DNA from 2 places in the Arthrobacter sp. CMU6 genome. Region 1 is predicted to be linked to the other one. Evidence: predicted binding sites of a transcription regulator. Region 1 holds the regulator's gene; the other holds the start of a gene.

Region 1 (3,403 bases):
GGCACGCGAATTTGGGTGTCCGCGGGCCGGAGGCGTGTCCGTGGGCGGGAAGTGTGTCAGGCGCGGGGGCCGCGGAAGCGTGTGTAGCCTCGCCACAGGCCGTAGACCGCCCCTCCTGCCGTGGCTGCCTTGAGGCCCAGGGTGGCGGCCCGGCGGCCCGCGCGGAAGTCATAGACAGGCCAGTTGTGTTCACGGGCGTGCTTCCGCAGGCGGGCGTCGGGGTTGATCGCCACAGGATGGCCCACCATCGTCAGCAGCGGAATGTCGTTGTAGGAGTCGCTGTACGCCCAGCAGCGTTTCAGGTCCAGCCCGTGGTTGTCCGCGATGCCCTGGACGGCCACAGCCTTGGCGGCACCATGCAGAATGTCGCCGACGAGCTTGCCCGTGTAGAAGCCGTCCTTGGTCTCGCCCACGGTCCCCAACGCGCCGGTGAGCCCCAGCCGCGTGGAAATCACCGTGGCTACCTCGATCGGCGTCGCGGTGACGAGCCAGACCTTCCGGCCCACGCGCAGGTGCTGCTCGGCCAGGGCCTTGGCGCCGGGCCAGATCCGGGAGGCGATCATCTCGTCGTAGACCTCTTCGCCCAGCGCCTTGATGTCCTCCTCTGTGATGCCGGCGGCGAGCCGCAGCGCGGAATCCCGGACGGCATGGACGTCATTGAGGTTCTCGCCCCGGAGCACGAACTTGAGCTGCTTCCACGCCATGCCCGCGGCCTGCGCAATGGTGAAGGCTCCGCGCTGGTGCATTTTCCTGGCCACGTGGAACAGGCTCGCGCCGCGCATGAGGGTGTTGTCGACGTCGAAGAAGGCTGCCTCGCCGTGTTGCTGCTTCGCAACCGGACGGTGGGCCACAGCGACGTACTTCTCCTCGGGCATGCCACTGAGTCTAGTCAATGCAGTACCCCACACCTGGCAGCTGCCGCGTCGCCCGGTGCCGGGAACGGCGATACGGTTGAAGCATGGCAAACCCCGACGTCGTTCTCCTTACCAAAGCTGACTGTCACCTGTGCGCCGCGGCGCGCGACGCCGTCGGGCGGGTGACTGCCGGGCTGGGACTTTCGTGGTCGGAGCGGCAGCTGGACACCGACGACGAGCTGCGGGACCGCTACGCGGAGGAGATCCCGGTGGTGCTGGTGGACGGCATCCAGCGTGACTTCTGGAAGATCGACGAGGCGCGCCTGGAGCGGGTCCTGCGCCGTGCCATGGCGGGGGACTAGCCAATTTCGAACAATGGCACTGGCTTTGTTGACATAACTGATGGGGATCTAGAGTGGACTCACAACGCGACGCAACGGAGCAGACAGTGACTTCGCTCGATTCACCACCCCAGGCCCCGCCCGGGCCTACAGGGGCTGCCGGGAAGCAGATCCCGCCGGCGGCCGTGGCCCGGCTGACGATCTATCTGCGCGCCCTGAACTCCCTGCTGGCCGAAGGCACCGAGCGGGTCTCCTCTGAATCGCTGGCCGAACTTTCCGGCGTCAGCTCCTCAACGCTCCGCAAAGACCTGTCCCATGTGGGCTCCTACGGCACCCGCGGCGTGGGCTACGAGGTGCAGTACCTGAGCCGCCACATCGCCGCCGCGCTCGGCCTGACACATGACTGGAAAGTCGCGATTGTGGGCGCGGGCAACCTGGGCAAGGCGCTGGCCCGTTACGGCGGTTTCGAATCCCGGGGCTTTGACGTGGTTGCCATCTTCGACGCCGACCAGATGGTGGTGGGCAATGAGGTGGGCTGGCTGCGGGTCAGCGACGTCGCGGACCTGGAAACAGTCCTGGAACGGACCGGCACCAACATGGTGGTGCTGGCGCTGCCGGCCGCCGTGGCCCAAAGCGTGTGTGACCGCGTGGTGAATGCCGGAGTGCGCAGCATCCTCAGTTTTGCGCCGGTGATGCTCCAGGTGCCCGACGGCGTGACGCTGAGGAAGGTGGACATGGCCACCGAACTGCAGATCCTGGCGTACCACGCGCAACGGGCGCAGACCCCGGGTCAGCCGGAGTAACTCCGGCGTTCCAGGAATCCGCGCCCGTTGGCGGGTGGGTTGTTGCTCCCGGTGCCTGGCGGCGTCGCGTTGCTGGCAGCGCGCCTTGGCTAGCGGCCGTACGGGCCGCCCGGCTGCGAGTACGGGTTGGCGAACGGCTGCGGCTTCTGGAAATACGGTGCCGCCCCGGGCAGGTACAGCATCACGATCGCGGCGATGCCGAGGAGACCCACCAGAGTGTTCAGCCCCGGCGGGAAGAGGCTGAACACGGAGAGCGCTGCAAAGACGGTGCCCAGGATGCGGGCCCAGTTCTTGCCCTTGCGGACGTTGAACGCCACCAGCGCGTAGAGGCCGGCGCCGATCAAAGCAAAGACCACCATGGTTCCGATGATGAAGCCCTTGACGTCCTCGAAGGCGATGTCCTGGCCGCTGCCGCGCAGCTGCTCCTCGAAAGTGCTCCGCATTGCCGGGTCATCCAGCGTGGGGATGGTGATCAGCACAGACAGGATGGACAGGACGCCTGCGGCGATGATCATCCAGAAGGAATAGTTGACCAGCTTCGGAACGCCGGCGCCGGTTGCTGCCTGGGCCTGTTCGGACGGGTACTGCCCGTAGGGTGACTGTCCATAGGGGCTCTGGCCGTACGGAGTCTGTCCGTACGGGGACTGGCCGTACTGCGGCTGGTTCTGGCCATACTGGGGTGCGTTCTGGCCATACTGCGGTGCGCCGGCCTGCCCGGCTTGCCCGTACTGCGGCGCGTTCTGGCCGTATTGCGGCGCGCCTTGTCCGGCCTGTCCGCCTTGGCCATACGGCGGCGTGCCCTGTTCGGCCTGGCCGTGCTGTGGTGTGTTCTGTCCGTACTGGGGCGCGTCTTGCCCGGCCTCGCCGTACTGGGGTGTGTTCTGTCCGTACTGGGGCGCGTTCTGGCCGTAGCGGGGCTGCCCGTTGCCTGGCTGGGTGCCGTTGTCGGGCTCGTTGGAGCCGGGGTCATTGGAATGCGGGACTGGAGGATTGCTCATGAGCGGTCCTTTGCGTAGTGACGTCTGAATCGGCTACCGGTTCAGACGCCTGCCCTCCCCAGCATGGTTCACCTCCCACCGTACCCCTCAGCGGTTGCCCGGTGGATCATTCCGGAGAGGTATTCCAAAGCCGTGCCAACCTGCGGAAACGCTGCGCGCAGGGGAAGGTGCGGCCATGAAATCAGTGTCCCTGATGCCGCCGGTCAGAGGCGGCCCCGTGCGGCTGCGAACCAGTTCTGCGAGTTGGGCACCCACATCAGCGCCGTGGCCACCAGGCTGACCAGGAAGCCCAGCCAGTTCCCGTCCTGGCCCGCGGGGAAACTGGAGCTGACGATGGCCAGCAGCAGTGACACCCCGGCCACGATGGTCAGGGCAAGCCGCGCCCACTCCTGGCCTTCCTTCAGCTT
Region 2 (3,403 bases), on a different contig from region 1:
GACCAGGTTCTTGTCGTTGGCGATGGTCGCGAGGCCGTCGACGATGCCGGCACGGCGGGAGCCGACGAAGTCGGTGGAGACAACCTCGGGCGAGTCGATGTAGTCGATCTGCTTGCGCAGGTCGGAATGCAAAGACATCTCGCGCAGGTAGTTGTTGACCTCGTCCTTGGTGGCGCCCTTTTCGAGGTTCAGGTTCAGGACGGCCAGCGAGACGTCCGGGGTGGGGACCCGGATGGAGCTGCCGCTGAGCTTGCCCTGCAGTTCGGGCAGCGCCTTGGCCACGGCCTTGGCCGCGCCGGTCTCGGTGATCACCATGTTCAGCGCGGCGGAGCGTCCGCGGCGGTCACCCTTGTGGAAGTTGTCGATCAGGTTCTGGTCGTTCGTGAACGAGTGGACCGTCTCAACGTGGCCGTGGATCACGCCGTACTTGTCGTTGAGGGCTTTCAGGACCGGGGTGATGGCATTGGTGGTGCAGGAGGCTGCCGTCACGATCCGGTCCGACTCTTCGATGTCGCGGTGGTTGATGCCGTGGACGATGTTCTTCAGCTCACCCTTGCCCGGTGCGGTCAGCAGGACACGGGCCACGCCCTTGCTCAGCAGGTGCTGGCCGAGGCCCTCGGCGTCGCGCCAGCGGCCGGTGTTGTCCACCACGAGGGCATTGTTGATGCCGTAGGCGGTGTAGTCGATGGTGGCAGGGTTGTCCGAGTAGATGACCTGGATCAGCACGCCGTTGGCCTTGATGGTGTTGGCGTCGGCGTCCACCTTGATGGTCCCTTCGAAGGAACCGTGCACGGAGTCGCGGCGCAGCAGGCTTGCGCGCTTGGCCAAGTCGTTGTCGGAGCCGCGCCGGACCACGATGGCGCGCAGGCGCAGGCCGTGGCCGCCGCCCGCCTTTTCGATCAGGAGGCGGGCCAGGAGCCGGCCGATGCGGCCGAAGCCGTAGAGCACGACGTCGGTGCTGGTGCGGTCGTCAGCTCCGCGCTTGCCCACAATTTCGGCGAGCTCGGCGCGGAGGAACTCCTCCAAAGTCAGGTCGCCGCCGTCGGACTTGAACTTCTGGTTCAGGCGGGCGATGTCGATGGCAGCGGCACCCAGGTCCAGCTGTGCCAGCGTGTTCAGCAGCGGCGCCGTCTCCTCCAGGAGCAGCTCATCCTTGCTCATCCGGCGCGCAAAGCGGTGCGCCTTCAAGATGTTCATGGTGGACTTGTTGATCAGGCTGCGTCCGTGGATGGAGGTGACCACGTTGTTTTCCCGGTACAGCCGGCCAATCACCGGGATCATGGCCTCGGCGAGCGCCTCCCGGCCCATCCACGTATCAAGACAAGAATCTGACGTCTGGCTCACAGAACTACCTTCCTTGGTTCAACCGGCTACGTCCTCGTACACCGGATGGCGGCCACTGGAAGTTATCCAGGGCAAGCTGGCACCGGCGGGGTTTCGGTCCACCCCGGATGCCGTCGACCGTGCAAAGAAAAACCGCCGGCTGCGAACGCAGATCCGGCGGCAGAACTTCTACGTTCACTATCCATTCTAGGTCGGCCCGGGGGCTTCTCTTGCCCCGGACTTCGTGAAATCACTCACACCGGGTGTGATGTCGGTATTTGTTCATGCCGCGGAGGATGCGGGATTGTTATGGACGCAATCCCGGCAACGACTATCCGTGGGCCTTCGTGGGGCCATATGCTGACGGCCCTGACGGCGATGCACTCGTAAAAAGCCGTCCGCGAGAGAAAGGCCAAACGATGCATGAAATGGTCGCCCTGGGAGCCGGGAGTGCATGGCAACGCCCAACCAACCGGACACCAGGCTGCACTTGTGCACCCTGGCGGTACAGCCCGCAGCATCCCCGCCCCACCGACCCGGGCTGTCCCAGTCACGGAGTGTCAAACCAGGAAGCAGCATGACCCACGCTGCCGGTTAAACGTCCTTACCGGGAGTCCCGGCTCTTCTGCCGGCTTTGAGTGGATGGGTTGACCGATACGCCGGGTTCTGTGCTCCCGCGCTGTTGCCGGCGCGGGAGTAGCGGCCATCCATCTACGAGCGCCGTTGCCGGCGCCCTCCAGCGGCCTACCCGGACACTCGGGCGGGCAGCCCTCAAACGTGTCCTGTCTGGCCTTGCTCCGGGTGGGGTTTACCTAGCCTTCCCGGTCACCCGGGAAGCTGGTGGTCTCTTACACCGCCGTTTCACCCTTACCTGCTTCGTGCCGCTTTCAAATCGGCACGACGCAGGCGGTCTGTTTTCTGTGGCACTGGCCTGCGGGTTACCCCGAGTGGGCGTTACCCACCACCCTGCCCTGTGGAGCCCGGACGTTCCTCGAGCCACTTGCGTGGCGCGCGGCCGCCTGGTCAACCCATCCGCAGTCCAGTTTACGGGCTTTCCCCCGGGCCCGGACACGCGCCGGTTCCGGGGTCTAAGATCGGGAAATGGACCAGCAGTCCTTTCCGCGGCGACGGATGCTGCAGCTGGCGGGAATCGCTGCGGGACTGGTCGCGGCCGCGACCGCGACGTCAGCCTGCACGGAGCCGCCCGCGCCGGTTCCGGGCCCCACGACGCCCCCTTCCCTGCCGGCTTCGGCCGGAACGCCTACGTCACCGGGAACTGCGACTTCAACGGGAACTGCGACGGCGGCTATCCCGCCGGCTCCCCCGTCCCCGCCTTCCGCGGTGTCGACCCGGGCAGGAACGTTTGTCTCCCGCTTCCGGCCGTCGGTCACCACGCACTGGACCCTGGCCGTACCGCTTCCGGAGCATCCCCGCCAGTTGCTGCCGGTGGCTGTCTTCCTGCACGGTCTGGGCGGCAGCAGTGAGGTTCTGTTGGGCGACCTCGCGGCGGACCGCGCCCTGCAGCGCCACCTGGACGACGGCGGCCCGCCCTTCGCGCTTGCCGCCGTGGACGGCGGCGACTCCTGGTGGCATGCCCGCACCGACGGCAGCGACACGCAGTCGATGCTGGTGCAGGAATTCCTGCCGTTCCTGGGCGATCAGGGGCTCGACCTGGGTAAGGTCGGCATTTTCGGCACGTCGATGGGCGGGTTCGGAGCCCTCCTCCTGGCGTCGCTTGGCAGGGTGTCCGGGCTCCGCGCCGTTGCGGCCATGAGCCCGGCCGTCTGGTCCAGCTATGAAGAGGGCATGCAGGGGGCCTTTGACGGCCCAGCTGATTTCAAGGCCAATAACGTTTTTTCGCTCCGGCCGAGGCTTGCGGCGATTCCCAAACGGATCGACTGCGGCAGTGAGGATGATCTGGCCCCCGCGGTGCGCCAGTACCGTTCAGGGCTTCCCGGCCGGGTTGAGGGCGGCTTTCAGCCCGGCGGCCATGATGCCTTGTACTGGCGGTCCATCCTGCCGGACGTGCTGGACTTCCTGGGCCGTTCCCTGGGCTGAGCCAACGTCCCTCAACCGACCC

Evidence for each region. The regulator Rex, encoded in region 1, represses fermentation and respiration genes when NADH is low (regulators of the CRP and FNR family bind a similar motif). The targets are predictions, from matches to a motif close to CTTGTGAANNNNTTCACAAG.
Region 2: the regulator Rex is predicted to act here: its motif matches at 1,565-1,584, upstream of AC5RWD_RS10065 (glyceraldehyde-3-phosphate dehydrogenase).

The regions. Positions count from the first base shown of each region.
Region 1 is NZ_JBNHFL010000013.1:107,881-111,283, reverse strand. It holds gene AC5RWD_RS11300 (HAD family hydrolase) at 57-875, opposite strand; gene AC5RWD_RS11295 (glutaredoxin family protein) at 959-1,216, shown strand; gene AC5RWD_RS11290 (redox-sensing transcriptional repressor Rex) at 1,303-1,998, shown strand; gene AC5RWD_RS11285 (hypothetical protein) at 2,088-2,996, opposite strand; gene AC5RWD_RS11280 (hypothetical protein) at 3,200-3,403, opposite strand, start outside.
Region 2 is NZ_JBNHFL010000011.1:121,108-124,510, forward strand. It holds gene AC5RWD_RS10065 (glyceraldehyde-3-phosphate dehydrogenase) at 1-1,344, opposite strand, end outside; RNA gene rnpB (RNase P RNA component class A) at 1,963-2,354, opposite strand; gene AC5RWD_RS10075 (alpha/beta hydrolase) at 2,425-3,381, shown strand.